DNA from 2 places in the Leisingera sp. CC-HEC093 genome. Region 2 is predicted to be linked to the other one. Evidence: riboswitches for the same ligand, from Rfam matches in the RefSeq annotation. Region 2 holds a riboswitch; the other holds the start of a gene.
The links. Region 2 has a riboswitch for thiamine pyrophosphate ahead of thiC (phosphomethylpyrimidine synthase ThiC). Riboswitches for the same ligand answer to the same signal wherever they lie in the genome.
Positions count from the first base shown of each region.

Region 1: it holds a riboswitch for thiamine pyrophosphate, as region 2 does, so the genes downstream of both, thiB (thiamine ABC transporter substrate binding subunit) here and thiC (phosphomethylpyrimidine synthase ThiC) in region 2, are expected to answer to the same signal.

Region 1 covers NZ_JCAIJR010000001.1:1,453,649-1,464,275, forward strand. The annotation lists gene AC5STB_RS07010 (SDR family oxidoreductase) at 1-656, shown strand, start outside; gene AC5STB_RS07015 (DMT family transporter) at 762-1,697, opposite strand; gene AC5STB_RS07020 (malonate--CoA ligase) at 1,792-3,294, shown strand; gene AC5STB_RS07025 (cation efflux transmembrane domain-containing protein) at 3,360-3,998, opposite strand; gene AC5STB_RS07030 (MerR family transcriptional regulator) at 4,072-4,488, shown strand; gene AC5STB_RS07035 (AAA family ATPase) at 4,492-5,646, opposite strand; gene aroC (chorismate synthase) at 5,740-6,840, opposite strand; TPP riboswitch at 7,147-7,238, shown strand; gene thiB (thiamine ABC transporter substrate binding subunit) at 7,271-8,248, shown strand; gene AC5STB_RS07050 (thiamine/thiamine pyrophosphate ABC transporter permease ThiP) at 8,224-9,780, shown strand; gene AC5STB_RS07055 (thiamine ABC transporter ATP-binding protein) at 9,767-10,459, shown strand; gene AC5STB_RS07060 (6,7-dimethyl-8-ribityllumazine synthase) at 10,456-10,627, opposite strand, start outside.
Region 2 covers NZ_JCAIJR010000001.1:98,654-109,280, forward strand. The annotation lists gene AC5STB_RS00465 (ABC transporter substrate-binding protein) at 1-407, opposite strand, end outside; gene bioC (malonyl-ACP O-methyltransferase BioC) at 572-1,363, opposite strand; gene AC5STB_RS00475 (pimeloyl-ACP methyl esterase BioG family protein) at 1,363-1,977, opposite strand; gene bioA (adenosylmethionine--8-amino-7-oxononanoate transaminase) at 1,981-3,279, opposite strand; gene bioD (dethiobiotin synthase) at 3,276-3,902, opposite strand; gene AC5STB_RS00490 (8-amino-7-oxononanoate synthase) at 3,899-5,038, opposite strand; gene bioB (biotin synthase BioB) at 5,038-6,015, opposite strand; TPP riboswitch at 6,229-6,357, shown strand; gene thiC (phosphomethylpyrimidine synthase ThiC) at 6,486-8,300, shown strand; gene AC5STB_RS00505 (FAD-dependent oxidoreductase) at 8,297-9,265, shown strand; gene thiS (sulfur carrier protein ThiS) at 9,234-9,431, shown strand; gene AC5STB_RS00515 (thiazole synthase) at 9,433-10,200, shown strand; gene AC5STB_RS00520 (thiamine phosphate synthase) at 10,200-10,627, shown strand, end outside.

The sequences.
Region 1 (10,627 bases), 1.4 Mb from region 2:
GCGCGGATGCCGCCCGCCACCTTCATTCGCAGGGATATGAGGTCGCGATCCTCTCCTCCTCCGGCAAGGGCGAGGCGCTGGCGCAGGAGCTGGGCGGGGTGGGGCACACAGGCTCTAACATGGCGCAAAGCGATTTGCAGGCGCTGGTGGACAAGGCGATGGACCGCTGGGGCCGGGTTGATGTGCTGGTCAATTCCGCAGGCCACGGGCCCAAGGGCGATATCATGGAGATCAGCGACGACGACTGGCATCTGGGAATGGAGTATTACCTGATGAACGTGATCCGCCCCGCCCGGCTGGTGGCGCCGGTCATGGCGGCCCAGGGCAAGGGGTCGATCATCAATATCTCCACCTTCGCGGTGTTTGAGCCGGATCCGCTGTTCCCGACTTCCGGCGTGTTCCGGGCCGGGCTGGCGAGCTTTACCAAGTTGTTTGCCGACAAATTCGCAAGCCAAGGCGTGCGGATGAACAACGTGCTGCCAGGGTTCATCGACAGTCTGGCTGAGACAGAAGACCGCAAGGCCCGCATCCCGGTGGGCCGTTATGGCACCGCGCGCGAAGTGTCAGCGCTGATTGCCTATCTCGCCTCGGATGATGCCGCCTATACCACCGGTCAGAACATCCGCGTGGATGGGGGGCTGACCCGCGCCATCTGAACCGGCCCGCCTGAACGAAAGACGAGGCAGCGACCGCCCCTGAAGATGCGGGCGGGCGCGTCGCCCTTGCGGGCTCTTGCCTGCGGCCAGCTTTGTTAGAGTCTGTCATACGCCTTTTGGGTTGCTTGCGGCACGGGCCTTGCCGCGCTGCAGCCCCAGCCGGTGCTCGCGCCAGATCACCAGTACATTGCCGGCGATCACCAGCGCCGCACCGGCCAGCATCACCAGCGTCGGCCACTCATCGAACCAGACATAGCCGATGACGATGGCAAAGAGCATCGAGGCGTAATCGTAGGGTGCCAGCATCGATGCCGGGGCAAAACGGTAGGAGGACGTGACCAGGATCTGAGCCACCCCGCCGACCAGCCCGGCGCTGACCAGCAGCGCGGCGGTTTGCCCGTCAGGCATCACCCAGCCGAAGGGCGCGGTCAGCAGCGCGAGGCCGGAAGCAGTCAGCGAGAAGTAGAACACGATTGCCGCGGTGTGCTCGGATTGCACCATGCGGCGGATGTGGATCTGCACAAAGCCGCGGGCGACTGTGGCTCCCACCACCAGCAGCACCCCCAGCATGGCGCCGTCCTCCAGATCGCCGCCCAAGCGCGGCCAGATCATGATGAGAACGCCCAAAAGGCCGATGGCCACCGCGCTGATCCGCACCATGCGGATGGTCTCTCCCAGGAACAGCGCCGCGAGGATCAGGGTGAAGATCGGCGTGGCATAGCCAATGGCGGTGACCTCCGGCAGCGGCAACAGAGCCAGCCCCATGAAGGTCATGCCCATCGCCGAGGTGCCGACCAGCCCGCGCCACACGTGAAACATCGGCTTTTTGGTGATCAGTCCGTGCCGCAGCTCTCCGCGCGCGGCAAGCCAGGCCACGATGACTGGAATGGCAAAGAAGGAGCGGAAGAACACAGCCTCGCCTGCCGGTATGGTTTCCGAGGTGGCCTTGATAATCCCGGACAGCGCGGTGAACAGCGCTATGGCGGTCACCTTCAGCAGGATCGCCAGTACAGGCCGATGCGATGTTAAGGATTTCGCCATGGCGCGACCCTGCGCCCAAGCGCCGCAAAGATCAATGGCTTGATTTCAGCCGGCAGGAGCGCGCAAATGGCGCCGCCAGATGAAGGAGCCGCCGATGTATGACGCCAACCACCTGATCCGCCAGCTGCGCGCGTCCTCGCTGGGGCGCGAGGACGCGGTTTTCGCCCGGCTGCCGGACGGCGGCACGGTCACATTCGGTGCGCTGTTTGCCGGGGCAGAGCGGATGGCAGCAGCTTTGGCCGCCCAAGGCGTGCAGCCCGGCGACCGGGTGGCGGTGCAGGTCCGGAAAACCATTCAGGCGATTGAGCTTTACCTTGGCACCGTCATGGCTGGCGGCATCTTCCTGCCCTTGAACACCGCCTACACCGGGCCGGAGGTGGCCTATTTTGTTGGCGATGCCTCTCCGCGCGTGGTGGTCTGCGACCCGGCGCGGCTGGAGGAAATCGGCACCATCGCAGGCGAAGCTCAGGTGCTGACGCTGGACGCCAACGGGCAGGGGAGCTTGCGTGAACTGGCGGACGGCCAATCCGGGTTTGACGCGGTTACGCGGCAGGCCGGCGATCTGGCGGCGATCCTCTACACCTCCGGAACCACGGGCCGGTCCAAGGGGGCGATGCTGAGCCATGACAATCTTGCGTCCAACTCTTTGACCCTGCGGGAGTACTGGCGGTTCACCAAGGACGATGTGCTGATCCACGCGCTGCCGATCTTCCACACGCATGGGCTGTTTGTGGCGACCAATGTGGCGCTGTTCGCAGGTGCTCAGGTGGTGTTTCTGCCGGGCTTTGATGCCGATGCCATTCTGGAGGCGATGCCCGCGGCGACGGCGCTGATGGGGGTGCCGACCTTCTATACCCGCCTGCTGGCGGACGTGCGGCTGACGCGCGAGCGTGCTGCAAACATGCGCCTGTTCATCTCCGGCTCTGCGCCTTTGCTGGTGGATACCCATGAGCAATGGGAGGCGCGCACCGGACACCGCATCCTGGAACGTTACGGGATGACGGAAACCAACATGAGCACCTCGAACCCCTATGAGGGCGAACGGCGTGCGGGCACTGTCGGGTTCCCGCTGCCGGGCGTGGAGGCGCGGGTGATGCAGGACGGCGCGGAGGTGCCCGCGGGAGAGACCGGTGTGCTGGAGGTGCGCGGGCCGAACGTGTTCCAGGGCTACTGGCAGATGCCGGAGAAGACGGCGGAGGAGCTGCAGGCCGATGGCTGGTTCATCACCGGCGACATGGCCCGGCTCGACGCGGATGGCTATGTGACCATTGTCGGGCGTGAGAAGGATCTGATCATCACCGGCGGCTTCAATGTCTATCCCAAGGAGGTTGAGAGCCTGATTGATGACCTGCCCGGCGTGCTGGAAAGCGCGGTGATCGGCGTGCCGCATCCTGATTTCGGCGAGGGTGTGGTGGCTGTGGTGGTCCCGCAGGCAGACGGCACAAGTGCGGAGGTTATCAAGGCGGCGCTGTCCGGCCGGCTAGCCAGGTTCAAGCAGCCCAAGGAGATCATTCTGCTGAACGCCCTGCCGCGCAACACCATGGGCAAGGTGCAGAAGAAAGCCCTGCGCGAGGAATACGCAGGGCTGTTCGCCTGAATTCATAGTTTTGTTTAGCCGGGAGGCCGGGCTGCGTCTGCGCAGACAGTCGCAGCCCTCAGTTCTTAGTGCTGGTGCGCTTCTGCGTGCGCCTCTTCCTCGCGCCATTCCCGGATCGCTTGCACCAGGATCTGGGAGGCAGAGCTCAGGAACAGCCCGCCCATGATGCCGGCGACGATCAGGTCCGGCCAGCCGGTTGCGGTGCCCCAGACGCCAAGCGCCGCAATCATCACCGCGACATTGCCAATCGCGTCATTGCGCGAACACAGCCAGACAGAGCGCACATTGGCATCGCCGTCCTTGTAGCGGGCCAGCAGCATCACCGAAATCAGGTTGGCCGCCAGCGCCATGAAGCCGATCACGCCCATGATCTGCGCCTGCGGCACGCCGACGTAGAACACCTGATAGACCGTGGAGCCAAACACCCACAGACCCATCAGCAACAGGCTGATGCCCTTGCCCAGGGCCGCCAGCGCCCGGGTGCGTAAGCTGGCGCCGATCACTGCCAGCGAAATTCCATAGGTCAGTGCGTCGCCCAGAAAATCCAGGGCGTCCGCCTTCAGCGCCTGGCTGCCGGACATTTGCCCTGCGCCCATTTCCACCGCGAACATGCCGGCATTGATGGCGATCACCAGCCAAAGCCTGCGTTTATAGTCTGCCGAGACCCCGTCAAACCGGGCGTTGTGATTGCAGCAGCCTGCCATTTCTCTTGTCCTCATTCCTGATTCGAGATCAATGTAGGGCCTCTAGTCACTAGAGCTTCAAGAGGTTTTACAAATGTTTTCCATCGGCCAGCTGTCCAAGGCGACCGGGGTGAAGGTTCCCACCATCCGATACTACGAGGAAATCGGCCTGCTGCCGCAGCCGGGCCGCAACGCCGGCAACCAGCGCCGCTACGGGCAGAACGGGATAGAGGCCTTGGGGTTCATTAAACACGCGCGCGACCTTGGGTTCCCGCTCGACGATATCAAGGCGCTGATGGGGCTGGACGGTCAGCTGGGCGAAGATTGCGCCGAGGCGGACCGGATTGCCCGCAGCCAGCTGTCCAATGTCCGGGACCGGATCCGCCAGCTGGAACAGCTGGCGTCCGAGCTGGAGCGTATCAGCACCCTGTGCGACGGCGGCAACGGCGGCTGCTGCAAGGTGCTGACGGCGCTGGGCGATCACAGCCAATGCGCGGGCGACCACGGTTGAGCGTCAGCGTTTCGGCCAGCTCCAGCGCGGCGGCTCCAGGTCTTCAATGCGGGTTTCACCAAATTCCTTCTGCAGGATTACGGACAATGCCCCCGCGTCCTCCAGTTCTCGGGCTAGATGGCTGTTGTGGGAGACCACGATGATCTGGCTGTCGCGGCTCGCGCGTTTGATCAGCCGTGCCAAGGGGGCAATCAGATCGGGGTGCAGGCTGGTTTCGGGTTCGTTCAGCACCATCAGCTCCGGCGGGCGCGGGGTCAGCAGAGCAGTGGCGAGCAGCACATACCGCAAAGTGCCGTCCGACAGCTCTGCCGCCGACAGCGGCCGCAAAAGACCATGCTGCTGCATCTCCACCGTAAAAAGCCCGCCCTGCAGCGAGACATCGACGCTGGCGCCCGGGAAGGCATCCTCGATGGCCGCGTCAAAACCCGGTCCGTCACCGATTTCCCGCAGGGTGGCAATTGCAGCGGCCAGGTCCGCCCCGTCGCCCGCCAGTGCAGGGGTGCGGGTGCCAACGGCCGGGCGCCGGGCCGGTGAGTCCCGGTCGGTGCGCAGGCTGTCATAGAATCGCCAGCCGCGCATCCGCTCCCGCAGGGATAGCATCTCGGGCGCCTGCACAGGATCAGCGGCATGGGTCATCATGCTGTCAAAGGGGCGCAAGTCGCGCGACAGCTCCACCCGGCGGCCGCTGGCGTCCCGGCCTGTCACCACTGCGCCGCGGCGTTCGGCAAGGCTGTTGGCGCGGCCCAGGCTCTCACCGACCCATAGCGCTTCGGATTTGATCTCAGGGTCATTGCCGAACATCGTGCGCGGCACCGGTGCGGGCAGGCCCAGATCCACTGCATAGCCGTAGTCCTCAGCCGAAAACCCCAGTTTCAGAGCCACAGATCCCTTGCGCCGGGTGCCTTCGATGGGGACTTCGCCGCGCCGCATCCGGGCGCTGATGTGTTCCGGCCCGGCCCACAGCGTCGATTCCAGCCCGCCCTCGGCGGCCAGCGAAGCAATGGCGCGTCCCTGCGCCACCTCTGCCAGCAACCGCAGTGAGCGGTAGAGCGAGGATTTGCCTGCACCATTGGCGCCGCTCACCACGGTGAGCTGCTCCAGCGGCAGGGTTGCGTCGCGTATCGAGCGGTAGCCGGAAACGGCCAGGGTAATCAGCATTTCAAAGGACCGGATGTGAAAAGCACTGTGCAAAACCTGCTTGGTTTTGCGGTCCTTCGCAACCGGTCCTGTCAGAGGTCAGAGGTCAGCGGTTCAGCCGATCCGGCCTTGATTCTCACCGATCTGGCCGCGGTGCAGCAGCAGATGGTCCAGGATCACGCAGGCCATCATCGCCTCGGCCACTGGCACCGCGCGGATGCCGACGCAGGGGTCGTGGCGGCCCTTGGTGATCACCTCCACTGCCGAGCCGTCCTTGCGGATCGACTGGCGCGGGGTGAGGATCGAGGAGGTCGGCTTGACCGCGAAACGCACCACAACATCCTGCCCGGTGGAAATACCGCCCAGAATGCCGCCGGCGTGGTTGGAGGAATACTCCGGGCCGTTTTCACCCATGAAGATCTCATCGGCGTTTTCCGAACCCTTCAGCCGCGCGGCATTCATGCCCTCGCCGATTTCCACGCCCTTCACGGCGTTGATCGACATCATCGCGGCGGCCAGATCGGTGTCCAGCTTGCCGTAAACCGGCGCGCCGATGCCGGCCGGGACATTGCGGGCGACAACCTCGACCACCGCACCAACCGAGTCATGCGCCTTGCGCAGGCCTTGCAAATAGTCTTCCCATTCCTGCACCGCGCCTGCATCGGGGATCCAGAAATCATTCTGTTCGATCGCGTCCCAGTCAAAGCGGCTGCGGTCGATTTCCAGGTCGCCCATCCGGGTCATGTAGCCCTTGATCTCCAGCCCCGGCGCCAGCGCCTTGATTGCTTCACGTGCAACACCGCCTGCCGCAACCCGGGCCGCGGTTTCGCGCGCCGAGGACCGGCCGCCGCCGCGGTAGTCGCGGTTACCGTATTTCTGGAAATAGGTGATGTCGGCATGGCCCGGGCGGAAGGTCTGGGAAATCTCGCCGTAATCCTTGGACCGCTGGTCGGTGTTTTCGATCATCAGCTGGATCGGTGTGCCGGTGGACATGCCGTCGAACACGCCGGACAGGATCTTCACCGCATCCGGCTCATTGCGCTGGGTGGTGTTCTTGTTCTGGCCGGGGCGGCGCTTGTCGAGCCACTGCTGCAGCATTTCCGGCTCCAGCGGCACATTCGGCGGACAGCCGTCGACGGTGGCGCCAAGCGCGGGCCCGTGGCTTTCGCCCCAGGTGGTGACGCGGAAGAGGTGTCCAAAGCTGTTCATCGACATGAGGCGCGGTCTCCTTTGCGGGACGTGCTTACCCGCCCCGGCGCAACGCCTCAAGGGGCATCCGTTGCCGCAGCACCGCGGTATGGCATTTGGTGTCCTGCGAGCGGGCTATGAAAAAACGGCCGCGCATCCTGCAAAGGGTTAACGCAGCAGAAAGGACAGCGAGTCACTCCAAATGTTTCGCGCGCGAAACATTTGGTCAGAATTGCTGACCTGAGTGCGCACCTGGGAACCCGTCCAGATTCTCCTTCCGGCAAGGCCAGCCAAGCCTGTTGCTTGTGTTTCCCTACCGCAAACCCTATGGTCCGCGCCACCTCGGGGTGCGCCGCGGCGCTGAGATGACACCCGTTGAACCTGAACCGGATCACACCGGCGGAGGGAAGGTACTGGATAGCCTCCACCCTTGCCCAAAGCCGCAAAGGAGGATGGCATGAAACATCTTGCATTTGCAGCGGGACTGCTTGGCGCCTCGGCCGCTTTTGCCGAAACGCCCGAACTCACCGTTTATACCTATGACAGCTTTGTTTCCGACTGGGGCCCCGGACCGGCGGTGGAAAAAGCGTTTGAAGAGGTCTGCGGCTGCGACCTGAAACTGGTTGGTGCGGGTGATGGCGCGGCGCTCTTGGCGCGGGTCAAGCTGGAGGGTGAGCGGTCCGACGCGGATGTGGTGCTGGGTCTCGACACCAACCTGACCGCGGCAGCCAAGGAAACCGGCCTGTTTGCCGAGCATTCGGTCAGCGCCGAGTTTGCGCTGCCGGTCGCATGGAGTGACGCGACCTTTGTGCCTTATGACTGGGGTTACTTTGCCTTTGTCCACAACGCTGATGCGGCAGCGCCTGCGGATTTCAAGGCGCTGGCTGCCAGTGAAAAGAAGATCGTTATTCAGGACCCGCGTTCCTCCACCCCCGGTCTGGGCCTGCTTTTGTGGGTCAAGGCCGCCTATGGCGATGAGGCGCCGGACATCTGGAGGGGGCTCTCTGACAACGTCGTGACCGTGACCAAGGGCTGGTCCGAGGCATACGGTATGTTCCTGGAGGGCGAGGCCGACATGGTGCTCTCTTACACCACCTCGCCCGCCTACCACCTGATTGCAGAGGAAGACGGCTCCAAGGCGGCGGCGGCCTTTGACGAGGGCCATTACATGCAGGTGGAAGTTGCCGGCAAGCTGGCAAACAGCGACCAGCCGGAGCTGGCGGACCAGTTCCTGGCCTTCATGGTGTCGGATGCGTTCCAGTCGGTCATCCCGACCACCAACTGGATGTATCCGGCAGTGACCCCGGCAGCAGGCCTGCCCGAAGGGTTTGAAACCCTGATTGCGCCGGAAAAATCGCTGCTGCTGAGCGAGTCTGAGGCAGCGGAAGTGCGCGATGCGGCGCTGGGCGAATGGCTCGACGCGCTCAGCCAGTAAGCGCCTCTCCCGGTATCAGCGCGGCCCTTTTGGTGGCGGCGCTGATCCTGGGAACCCTTGGGGCTGTTGCATTCAGGGCTGAGGCCGGCAGCGGGTTTGGTGCCAGCGACTGGGCTGCGCTGCGGTTCACGCTGACCCAAGCGGGTCTGTCGGCTTTGCTGAGTGTTGCGCTCTCTATCCCTGTCGCCCGCGCGCTGGCGCGGCGGCGGTTTCCGGGGCGCAGCCTTTTGATTGCCCTGTTGGGTGCGCCGTTCATCCTGCCGGTGATTGTTGCCATTCTAGGCCTGCTGGCGGTCTTTGGCCGCGCGGGCTGGCTGAGCCAGGGGCTGATTTCCTTCGGTTTAGAGCCGGTTCAGATCTACGGGCTGCACGGGGTGGTGCTGGCGCATGTTTTCTTCAACCTGCCTCTGGCGACCCGGCTGATCCTGCAGGGCTGGCAGGAGATCCCTGCGGAACGCTTCCGTCTGGCGGCGCAGCTGGATGCCGGACCGCTGGCGATGTGGCGGCTGCTGGAAGGCCCGATGCTGCTGCGGGTGGTTCCCGGCGCGTTGGCGGTGGTGTTTGCCATTTGCCTTTCGAGCTTTGCGGTGGCGCTGACATTGGGCGGAGGACCACGGGCCACCACCATAGAACTCGCTATCTATCAGGCGTTCCGGTTTGACTTTGACCTGGGCCGCGCGGCGCTGCTGTCCGGCCTGCAGCTGCTGCTGACCGGGGCGGCCGCGCTGGTGGCGCTGCGGGTGTCGGCGGGTGAGGGCTTTGGTGCCGGCCTTGACCGGGCGGTGCGGCGCTGGGACGGGCAGGGTGCCGTGGCACTGGGGTTGGATGGCTTCTGGATCGTCCTGTCCGCCGCATTTCTGCTGCTGCCGCTGGCGGCCATTGTGCTGGTGGGGCTGCCCGGGCTTGCAGCCTTGAATGGCAGTGTCTGGCAGGCCGCTGGAAATTCCATTCTGGTAGCGGTGCTCAGCACCGCGATCCTGCTGGCGCTGGCCTTGCCGATGGCGGCTGCGGTTGCGGCCGGGCGCAGTGGCATGACAGAGCTGTCAGGCATTCTGGGCCTCGCAGCTTCCCCCCTGGTGATCGGCACCGGGCTGTTCATCCTGATTTATCCGGTGGCTGATCCGTTTGCCTTGGCGCTGCCGGTGACGGCGTTGGTCAATGCGGTGATGGCGCTGCCCTTTGCGATGCGCATTCTGGTTCCGCGCGCGCGGGAGGTTCTGGGGCGGTATGGCCGCCTTTCGCTGTCGCTGGACATGCAGGGCTGGGCCTTTGTCCGCCGGGTCTACCTGCCGCGGATGCGGGCGCAGACGGGGTTTGCCGCAGGACTGGCCGCGGCCCTGTCGATGGGCGATCTGGGCGTGGTGGCGCTGTTTGCCGATCCGGATTTCGCAACGCTTCCCCTGCAGATTTACCGGCTGATGGGGGCTTACCGGATGGAGGCGGCAGCGGGTGCGGCGCTGCTGCTTTTGCTGCTGTCGATGGGGGCATTCTGGATATTGGACCGTGGAGGGCGCTGGCATGCTGAGGCTTGAGAATTGCCGGATCATCAATGGCGGTTACGCGGTGGAAGCGGATATGGAGATCGCATCCGGTGCCTGCGTGGCTGTGATCGGCCCGTCCGGTGCCGGGAAATCCACGCTGGTGGAGGCGATTGCCGGCTTTCTGCCGGTCACCAGAGGGCACATCTGGTGGAATGATTCAGACCTGGCCAGTCAAGCGCCGGGCAAGCGGCCCGTTGCCATGCTGTTTCAGGATGGCAACCTGTTCCCGCATCTGACCGTAGCGCAGAATGTAGGCTTGGGGCTGCACGCAAACCTGCGGCTGATCGAGGCGGAATGGAAACGGGCCGGCGCGGCGTTGGAGCGGGTCGGCCTAGGTGGCATGGGCGGGCGCAAGCCCGCGGCGCTGTCTGGCGGGCAGCAAAGCCGGGTGGCGCTGGCGCGGGTGCTGGTGCAGGGGCGGGACATTCTGCTGCTGGATGAGCCCTTTGCCGCGCTTGGCCCGGCGTTGAAGGCGGAAATGCTGGATCTGGTGGCGGAGCTTGCCCGCGAAAGCGGTGCGACGGTGCTGATGGTCAGTCATGACCCGAATGATGCGCGCCGGATCGCGGATCAGGTGGTTCTGGTGGCGGACGGCAGGGCGCACCCGCCCAAAGCGACGGCGGAGCTGCTGGACAACCCGCCGCCGGCCTTGAAAGCGTATTTGGGTTAAGCCGCCGGTGCCGTTTCCCGTGTTTTTGTAATCATCAGTGCCGCACTGGCGGCTTCGCGGCCTTTTTGAACAAAATGCTCGCGGTAGATGGCCACGTGATGATCGGTTTCCTGGAAATGGTGCGGGGTCAGCGAGACCGACAGCACCGGCACTCCGGTGTCCATGCCG
Region 2 (10,627 bases):
CGCAGCGCCTCCCAGTTGGGCAGACCAGGGCACATCTGCGCGACATACGGCGGGAAGACGACGCCATTGCGCGCGTCCAGCCCCATATCGCCAAGTTCCTCAACCCGGTTTTCATCACGGGCCGCGAAATAGTCTGCCGGGCTGCTGCTGGTCCAAATTTCGACCATCGCATGCACATCGCCAGAGGCAATTTCGTCATACATTGCGCCCTGATCCGCCTCCACATACTCCACGGTGTAGCCAGCCTCTTCCAGAATGCCGCCGGCGATATAGGTGGACAGGTGCTGGCCGGTCCAGTTGTTCAGCGACAGCCTGATCGGAGCTTCCACGTCCCCCATATCAGCTGCTTCGGCGGCCCCCGAGACCGCCAGCGCCGCAATCGCCGCGGCAATCAATTTGATTTTCATTGGCGTAACTCCCGTACTGCCAGTCGTCCCACACGCCGCGCCTCAGCACAGCTCCGCCTCCCGGGATAACAGGCCGGAGTTGATAAAGATTAACGTTGCCCGGAAACCGCGGCCCGGCCAGGCAGGAAAAAACCTAAAACTTGCAGAAAGCGCAGCGGTTCAGCTCAAGAGCTTTTGCGGGCGATCAGCAGCACCGGATCATAGGTCAGCGGCAGCGTGCCATTGCAGCCGAAACGCGCGCGGTAGGCCTCTTCGAACTCCCGCAGGCGCCTGCGGCTCCAGCTTTGCTGGGCGTGGCCGTTCACGCCGGTCTGACGCAAGTGCTTCAACAGGTGCAGTGCAGAGCTGAACTCCAGCACCACCGGGCGCTGTGCAATTTCCAGGATCTGCATCCCTTGCGGCAGGACCGCCGGCCATTCATCCGCGTCCAGATAGCTGGGCGCCGCGGCTGCAGACCCCAGCGCCGCCAGCTCGCGGAACTGGCCGCGGCCAAAGCCGGACAGCGCCAGCCAGCCGCCCGGTTTCAGGTGCGCCGCCAGCCGCGCGGCGAGGCCCGTCAAATCCGGGATCCATTGCACGGTAGAGGCAGAGGCAATCAGATCCAGTGCGTGCGGCAGCGGCAAGCTTTCGATCGGGCCGCCCGCAAACCGGGCCTGTACCGGGGCTGCACCATCCAGCGCCTGCAGCACCTGTGCGGCCTCCGGCACCAGATCGTTCAGAATCAGGCTGCCCGCCTGAAAACGCTGCAGCAGCTGCCGCGTCAGATGGCCGGTTCCGCAGCCGAACTCCAGGACAGAGGCGAAACGCCGCGGCGCGCCCTGCTGCTGCAGCATCGCAGCCAGCCGGCCCGCAATATCCGCCTGCACCGAGGCCGAGCCGTGATAGCTCTCCAGCCCGCGCCGGAAGCTCTGACGGACGCGGGTCTGATCCAGTTGCGGGGGCTGCATGTCTTTCATCAGAACAGCTCCTCCCATTGAGAAAACCGGTCAAACGGTGCATGCGGCGCGTCCAGATGCGAGACGTTATGCCCGGCCCAGGCGCGTGAAAGATTGGCCGGCGGAAAGATCTTGTCGCCGGAACTGATCCAGACCCGGCTGAACCGCATCTGCGGTGCGTCCCCGCGGCGCTCAACCGCCAATAGCTCTGCCCGCCGCGCCTCCACGTTCAGCGCTTCGGCTTTCTGCGGGGCACCGAACACACGGGCCAGGAACTGCTGATAGCTTTCCGGGCTCAGGGTCTCCACCGTGCGGCGGAAGACAGCGGGCGGAATGCCCGCGGCGCGGTTCACCGGCTGCAGGCTGCCATTCACCGCCGCCTTGCGGTCAAACGGATCGGGCCGCCCCTGCTGCCAATGGGCATAAGAGGCAACGCCGAACGACCAAGCCAGCAGGCTGACCCGCCCATAGCGGGACAGGTCAGGCAGTTCGGCGTTCAGGCTGGTGTAACCGCTGGCAAACAGGATGTCCTGCGGGCCGTCCAGATGCCAGAACACCTCCGGCCCCACAGCCCAGCCGCCGAAGACCACGATGGCCTCGGCCGCACTGTCCTGTTTGAGCCAGCGGAACTCCATGAATTACAGCTCCCGCGCCAGCCGCAGCATGCCTGCGGTGATCTCGCTCAGCTGCTCCGGCGAGGTGATGAAGGGCGGCATGGTATAAATGTTGGTGCCGAAGGGGCGCAGGAACACGCCCATTTCATGGGCGCGGGCATGGGCCTCGTCCGCCGACACCCGGTGCTTCATCTCGATCACGCCGATGGCGCCCAGCACCCGCACGTCCGCCACGTTAGTCAGTTCGCGGGCCGGGGCCAGTTCGGCCTGCATCTGTTCGCCAATTGCCGCCACTGTCCCGCGCCAATCCTGCCCCGTCAGTAGGTCCAGCGAGGCCTCTGCCGCGGCGCAGGCCAGCGGGTTGCCCATATAGGTCGGCCCGTGCATGAACAGCCCCGGATTACCGCCGCCGATGCCCTCCGCCACGCGGTCATTGGTCATGGTGCAGGCGAAAGAGATATGGCCGCCGGTCAGCCCCTTGCCGAGACAGATAATGTCCGGCTCGACACTGCTGAAATTGGTTGCAAACAACTCCCCCGAGCGGCCAAAGCCGGTGGCGATCTCGTCAAAGATGAGAAGGATACCCAGCTCGTCGCACAAGCGCCTGGCCTGGTTCAGATATTCCGGGTGATAGAAATACATGCCGCCGGTGCCCTGCACCACGGGCTCCAGAATAAAGGCGGCGATCTTCTGCGCATTGGCTTCCAGCACTGCCCGCAGCTCGCCCAGGCCGTTCTGCGCCGGGTCGTCCACCCAGTCCTCATGGATGCGGATCGGCGGGCGGGAAACGAAGTGCTGCACGCTGAGCGCGCCCTGAAACAGGTGGTGCATGCCGGTGTCCGGGTCGCAGACGCTCATCGCCTTCCAGGTATCGCCGTGATAGCCGGAGCGGATAGTGGCAAACTCCTTGCGCTCTGCCTGGCCGATGGCGTGCTGGTACTGCACTGCCATCTTCATCGCCACCTCCACCGAAACCGACCCGCTGTCGCAGTAGAAGATGCGGGTGAGGCTTTCGGGCGTGATCTCCAGCAGCTTGCGGCCCAAGTCGATGGCCGGATCATGGGTCAGCCCGCCGAACATCACATGCGGGAGGGTGTCGAGCTGGTCGTGAATTGCCTTGGTGATCGCCGGGTTTTTGTGGCCGTGCATCATGCACCACCAGGACGACATGGCGTCTATCAGCCGGGTGCCGTCGTCCAGGGTGATGTACATGCCCTCGCTTTCCTTCACCACAAAGGTCGGACCGGGCTTGGCGACATTGGTATAGGGGTGCCAGAGGTGCCGCTGGTCGAATTCGAGCTGGGTGAGATCGGATGCGCTCATGCCAAAGCCTCCTTGATCAGGTCCACCCGGATGCTGGCCTGGAAGGCGACGGCCAGGGCGTCAGAGGTCAGCTCGCCCAGTACCGGCAGACGGCCCAGATGCGCCACCTGACCGAACTGGCAGATGGTTTCTTCCACCGCAGGCTCCGCATCGCCGATAAAGGCCGCGCCCACCACCGAGCAGCCCGCATCGCGCAGTGCCTTCAGCGACAGGAGCGTATGGTTGATCGTGCCCAGCTGCGTGCGCGCGCAGAGGATCACCGGCGCGCCCCAGCGGGCAAACAGGTCGAGATACAGCACCTCGCGGTTCAGCGGCACCATCAACCCGCCTGCGCCCTCGGCCACCAGCACGCCGTCAACTTCGGGCAAAGACAACGTATCCGGATCGATCTCCACGCCTTCGGCCTCTGCCGACAGATGCGGCGAGGCAGGCAGCTGCAGCAGATAACCCTCAGGCAATGCCGGGCGGCCCGACAGGCGGGACACGGTCTGGCTGTCGGTCTCCTCCTCCAGCCCTGATTGTACCGGCTTCCAGTAGGTTGCGCCCAGCGCCTGCACCAGGCCGGCCGAGAAGACGGTCTTGCCGATGCCGGTGTCGGTCCCGGTGACGATCAGCGCGCTCATACTGCATTCTCCATTTCCCGGACGAGGTCTTCGAACATCTGGGTGATGACCTCTGCCCCCGTGTTCAGCGTGATCGACAGCCGCAGCCGCGAGGTGCCGCGCGGCACGGTCGGCGGTCGGATGCCGCGGATGTCATAGCCGTGGCCCTGCATGGCGGAGGCCAGCGCCATGGTGCGTCTGTCGCCGCCGATCACCACCGGCAAGATCTGGCTTTGGAACCCTTCCAGCCCGCAGAGGCGTTTGGCCTCATCCTGGGCATGGGTGATCCCCTGCCACGCCTGTTCGCGGCGGCCCGGGTTCTGCTGCAGCTCCTGCAAGGCCGCCCGCACCAAAGCCGCGTTCAAGGGTGACGGAGCGGTCGCAAAGATAAACCCGCGCGCCTTGTTGATCAGCGTCTCGATCAGCACCCGCTGACCGCAGATCAAAGCGCCGGAAGCACCCAAAGCCTTGCCGCAGGTGTGAAGGCTCAGGACGTTGGGGCGGTGCGCAATTTCATGCGCCAGCCCGCGGCCCAGATCGCCAAACACGCCGGAGGAATGCGCCTCATCGACGACCAGAACACCACCCTCGGCATCACACAGCGCCATCAGCGCCTCCAGCGGGGCGAGGTCGCCGTCCATTGAATAGACCGCCTCGACCGCAATCCAGACCTGCCCGGTGCCGCCCGTCGCGCGCCAGTCGTTCAGCACCTGCGCCGCGTCTTCCACATCGCCATGCGCAAAGCTGCGGATCTCTGCCCGGCCCAACCGCATTCCGTCGTGAGTGCTTGCATGGATCAGCGCGTCATAGAGCACCAGATCGCCCTGCTGCGGCAGGGTGGAGAAGATCGCCTGGTTGGCGTTGAAGCCGCCGCCCATGAACAGCGCCGCCTCGGTGCCGAAGAACGCGGCCGCCTCCGCCTCCAGAAGCTGATGCTCCGCATCGTTGCCGCGCAGCAGACGCGAACCGCCTGCCCCAACCGGAACACCACGCGCCAGCGCATCAGCAGCGGCGGCGCGCAGCACATCGCTGCCCGCCAGCCCAAGGTAGTCGTTGGAGGCAAAGTCATGCCCGTCCCGCGGCATCAGCTGCCGGTAGCGTCCGCGCGTGCGCAGCGCTTCCAGCGATTTCTCATGCCTCGGGAAGGCGCCCGCCATCAGCGGCTGCCGTCACATCCCACCGCCATCGCGGTGATGCCCAGACGGTCGAACAGCTGCTGATCCTTGTCCTCTTCCGGGTTGTCCGCAGTCAGCAGCGTGTCGCCGACAAAGATCGAATTGGCACCGGCGAAGAAGCACATCGCCTGCATCTCATCCGACATGTCGGTGCGGCCTGCGGACAGGCGCACGTGGGACTTCGGCATCAGGATGCGGGCCAGCGCCACGGAACGGACGAATTCGATCGGGTCCAGCTTCTCGACATTGGCCAGCGGCGTGTCGGCGATCGGGATCAGCATGTTGACGGGAACCGAATCCGGGTGCACCTCCAGCGTTGCCAGCGCCAGCATCATGTCGATGCGATCCAACTGCTTCTCCCCCATGCCGACGATGCCGCCGGAGCACACCTTGATGCCCGCCTCGCGCACCCGGTTCAGGGTGTCGATACGGTCGGCAAAGGTGCGGGTGGTGATGATCTCGGAGTAGTAACGCTCCGACGTGTCGATGTTGTGGTTGTAGTAGTCCAGACCCGCATCACGCAGGCGGAACACCTGTTCCTCGTCCAGCATGCCCAGGGTCATGCAGGTTTCCATGCCCAGGTCCTTGACCCCCTGCACCATTGCCTCCAGCGCCGCCATGTCGCGGTCCTTGGGCGAGCGCCAGGCGGCGCCCATGCAGTAGCGGGTCGCGCCGCCTTCTTTGGCTTTCTTGGCCTCGGCGATCACCCGCTGCACTTCGATCAGCTTGGAGGCCGACAGCTGCGCGCCGTTGCGCGCCGACTGCGAGCAATAGGCGCAATCTTCGGCGCAGCCGCCGGTCTTGATGCTGAGGAGCTTGGATTTCTGCACCTGATTGGGGTCGAAATACTGCCGGTGCACGGTGTGCGCCTGAAACAGTAAGTCCATGAAAGGCTTGTTATAAATCGCTTCCGCTTCCTCGCGGGTCCAGTCGGTGCGGATGGGTGCAGCGTCCAGCATGCTGTCTCCTGTTCTCTATACCTGTTGGCCATGCGCGGATGGCGTTTCCGGTTTTTATAGATAATTTTGCCACCACCAATCAAGCGCCAAAGCCGCACTGCAGCGATTTGCCCCGGAGCCGCACAAGATTTCCGGATAACGACCTGATTTAAAATCGCAAAAACTATCTACAAAAATTCCGGTTGACGCGAACCCTTCACCTCCCCTAGCCCTATAGGCACGCAGGGGAGTCCCGCCCAAGGGACTGAGAGGCGTCATGGTGCGGGGCAACCCGGACCGGCGGCGCGACCCTTTGAACCTGACCCAGTTGATACTGGCGTAGGAAGCAAGAAACATGGCGCGGCGCCCCGGCGGCAACCTGTGTTTCGGACAGGCAGCATGCGTGCACCGGCCGTACACCCCGCGCTGCCCGTTTTCCTCCGTCCCGGCTCAATTGGTGTTTTTGAACCGAAGGCCCGGAGGAACACCAGATGAACGTCCCCAACCCGAAAATCACCACGGGCGCATTGCCCGCGTCGCGCAAGATTTACGTCAGCGGCGAGGTCCATGAGGATATCCGCGTGCCGATGCGGGAAATCTCCACCCACCCCACCGCGGGCGAGGCGCCGCTGCCGGTCTATGACAGTTCCGGCCCCTACACCGACCCGGACGTGCTGACCGACATCCGCCAGGGCCTGCCGCAGCTGCGCCGCCAGTGGATCGAAGCGCGCGGCGACGTCGAGAGCTACCAGGGCCGCGATGTGAAGCCGGAGGATAACGGCTTTGTTGAGGGCGACCGTCTGACGCCGGAGTTCCCGGTGAAGCCCGCCCCGCTGCGCGGCAAGGACGGCAAGGCGCCGACCCAGCTGGCCTATGCCCGGGCCGGTATCGTCACGCCGGAAATGGAGTATGTGGCGATCCGCGAAAACCAGCTGCACGAGCTGTCGCCCTGCCACGCCAAGCGCGACGGCAATGATTTCGGCGCCAATATCCCGGACTACGTGACCCCGGAATTCGTGCGCCAGGAGATCGCCGCGGGCCGCGCCATCATCCCGGCCAACATCAACCACCCGGAAATCGAGCCGATGATCATCGGCCGCAATTTCAAGGTAAAGATCAACGCCAATATGGGCACCTCTGCCGTCACCTCCTCGATGGAGGAAGAGGTGGACAAGCTGGTCTGGGCGATCCGCTGGGGTGCGGACACGGTGATGGACCTGTCGACGGGCCGCAACATCCACAACACCCGCGAATGGATCGTGCGCAACTCCCCCGTTCCCATCGGCACCGTGCCGATCTACCAGGCCCTGGAGAAGGTCAATGGCATCGCCGAGGACCTGACCTGGGAAGTGTTCCGCGACACGCTGATCGAACAGGCGGAACAGGGGGTGGATTACTTCACCATCCATGCGGGCGTCCGTCTGCACATGGTGCCGATGACGGTGAACCGGGTCACGGGGATCGTCTCGCGCGGCGGGTCGATCATGGCGAAGTGGTGTCTGCATCATCACAAGGAATCGTTCCTCTATGAGCATTTCGAGGAAATCTGCGACATCTGCCGCCAGTACGATGTCAGCTTCAGCTTGGGCGACGGGCTGCGCCCCGGCTCCATTGCGGATGCCAATGACGAGGCGCAGTTTGCTGAGCTGGAAACCCTTGGCGAGCTGACCAAGATCGCCTGGGCCAAGGACTGCCAGGTGATGATCGAGGGGCCGGGCCATGTCGCCATGCACAAGATCAAGGAGAACATGGACAAGCAGCTGGAGTGCTGCCACGAAGCCCCGTTCTATACGCTTGGGCCGCTGACCACGGATATCGCGCCGGGCTATGACCATATCACGTCCGGCATCGGGGCGGCGATGATCGGCTGGTTCGGCTGCGCCATGCTGTGCTACGTGACGCCGAAGGAGCACCTGGGCCTGCCCGACCGCGACGACGTGAAGACCGGCGTGATCACCTACAAGATCGCCGCCCATGCCGCCGATCTGGCCAAGGGTCTGCCGGGTGCCCAGCGCCGCGACGATGCGCTGTCCCGCGCCCGCTTCGAGTTCCGCTGGGAGGATCAGTTCAACCTGTCGCTGGACCCCGACACCGCACGCGAGTTCCATGACCAGACCCTGCCGAAACAAGCCCACAAGGTCGCGCATTTCTGCTCCATGTGCGGGCCAAAGTTCTGCTCCATGCGGATTTCGCACGACATCCGCGCCGAGGCGCAGAAAGAGGGGATGGAGGCGATGGCCGCCAAGTTCCGCGAGGGCGGCGAGCTGTATGTGCCTGCCGCAGAAGCAGCGGAACCGGCGGAATGATCACTATCGCAGGCGCGGGCCTCGCCGGTCTCGCCTGCGCCTATGAACTGGCGCAGCGCGGGGCGGCGGTGACCGTTTACGAGCGGGGAAAGGCACCCGGGGCCGGCAGCGTCGCACGCTTTGCGGGCGGCATGCTGGCGCCCTGGTGCGAACGCGAAAGCGCCGAGGAGGACGTGGTCACCCTCGGCAGCCGCGCCTTCGATTGGTGGGCCAAGGTCACACCGGTGCACAGGCGCGGCACGCTGGTGGTGGCACCAGCCCGCGACCGCGCAGAGCTGATCCGTTTTGCCCGCCGCACCACCGCCCACCGCGGGGTGAACGGGGCAGAGATCGGCGAACTGGAGCCAGCACTGGCGGGTCGGTTTGCGCAAGGATTGTTCTTTGAACAGGAGGCGCATCTGGACCCGCGGCGCGCATTGCGCGATCTGAGCGCCAAGGTGCAGGCGCTGGGGGTGGAGGTCCGCTATGGCACCCCTGCCCCGGCCCGCGTCACGCTGGATTGCACCGGCATGGCGGCACCGCTGCCTTCCTTGCGCCCGGTGCGGGGCGAGATGGCGATCCTGCACTGCCCGGAGGTGGAAGTCAGCCGCACCCTGCGCCTGCTGCACCCGCGGATGCCGCTGTATCTGGTGCCCCGTGGTGACGGGCATTTCATGATCGGCGGCACAATGATCGAAAGCAGTTCAGACCGCCCGGTCACCCTGCGCTCATTGGCCGAGCTGCTAAGCGCGGCCTTTGCGCTGCATCCCGCCTTTGCGGAGGCCAGCGTGGTGGAGACCGGTGCGGGCCTGCGCCCGGCCTTTGCCGGCAACCTGCCGCGGCTGCTGGAGCAAGACGGCACGCTTTACCTCAACGGCCTGTACCGGCACGGATTTCTGCTGGCGCCCGCAATGGCGCAGCAGGCCGCGGACCACCTGTTACCGGAGACATCAGATGAAGATCATCGTGAACGCCAAACCGCATGAGATTGCGGGCGGCACCGTGGAGGCCGCACTGGAGGAACTGGGGTTTGCCAGCTCTGCCGTTGCCACCGCGCTGAATGGAATATTTGTGGCGCGCAGCAGGCGGGCCAAGTCGCAACTGGCCGACGGCGACCACCTGGAAGTGCTGGCGCCGATGCAAGGAGGCTGAGATGCAGATCTACGGAACCGAAATCACCTCGCGCCTGCTGCTGGGCACTGCGCAATACCCTTCGCCCGCTGTTCTGGCAGAGGCGGTGAAATCCAGCGGCACGGAGATTATCACCGTCAGCTTGCGCCGGGAGACCGCCGATGGCTCCGGTGCAGGCTTCTGGGACAGTTTGCGGGAAACCGGCTGCCGCATTCTGCCCAACACGGCCGGCTGTCATTCGGTGCAGGAGGCGGTGACAACGGCGCATATGGCACGGGAGCTGTTTGGCACACCCTGGATCAAGCTGGAGGTGATCGGTCATTCCGACACGCTGCAGCCGGATGTGTTCGGTCTGGTGGAGGCGGCGCGCATCTTATGCGCTGAGGGGTTCCAGGTGTTCCCCTATACCACCGATGATCTGGTGGCGGGCGAGAGGCTGTTGGACGCAGGCTGCGAAGTGCTGATGCCCTGGGGCGCACCGATCGGCTCTGGCCAGGGATTGCGCAATCCGGATGCCTTGCGCGCGATGCGGGCGCATTTTCCGGGGGTGCCGCTGATTGTTGATGCCGGGATCGGACGGCCCTCGGATGCGGTGCAGGCTATGGAGCTGGGCATGGACGCAGTGCTGCTGAACACTGCGGTCGCCAAGGCCGGCGATCCTGCCGGGATGGCCCGCGCGATGGCTTTGGCGGTTGAGACAGGCCGCGCAGGGTTCGCGGCTGACCCGATGGAGCGGCGCGATATGGCGGTGCCCTCGACCCCTGTCCTTGGCCTGGCGGAGTTCGCGTGATGGAGCGTTTCTATCTGATTACGGGCCATGTCGGTCGGCTGGAGCTGCTGGTGCCGCACGGGGTCAAACTGGTGCAGCTTCGTATCAAGGATCAGCCAGAGACTGAGGTGCGCCGTCAGATCGCCCGGGCCCGGGATTTCTGCGCAGTGCATGATGCGCAGCTGGTGGTCAATGACTATTGGCAGGCGGCGCTGGACCTGAACTGCAGCTTTGTGCATCTGGGGCAGGAGGACATGGACACCGCCGATTTTGCCGCGCTGCGCCGCAAAGGGGTGCGTTTCGGTCTGTCGACCCATGACGAGGCGGAGCTGGACCGTGCCCTGTCCCTTGGGCCGGAGTATGTGGCGCTGGGGCCGGTCTATCCGACGCTCTTGAAAAAGATGAAATGGGGGCCGCAGGGGCTGGAGCGGGTGACGCGCTGGAAACA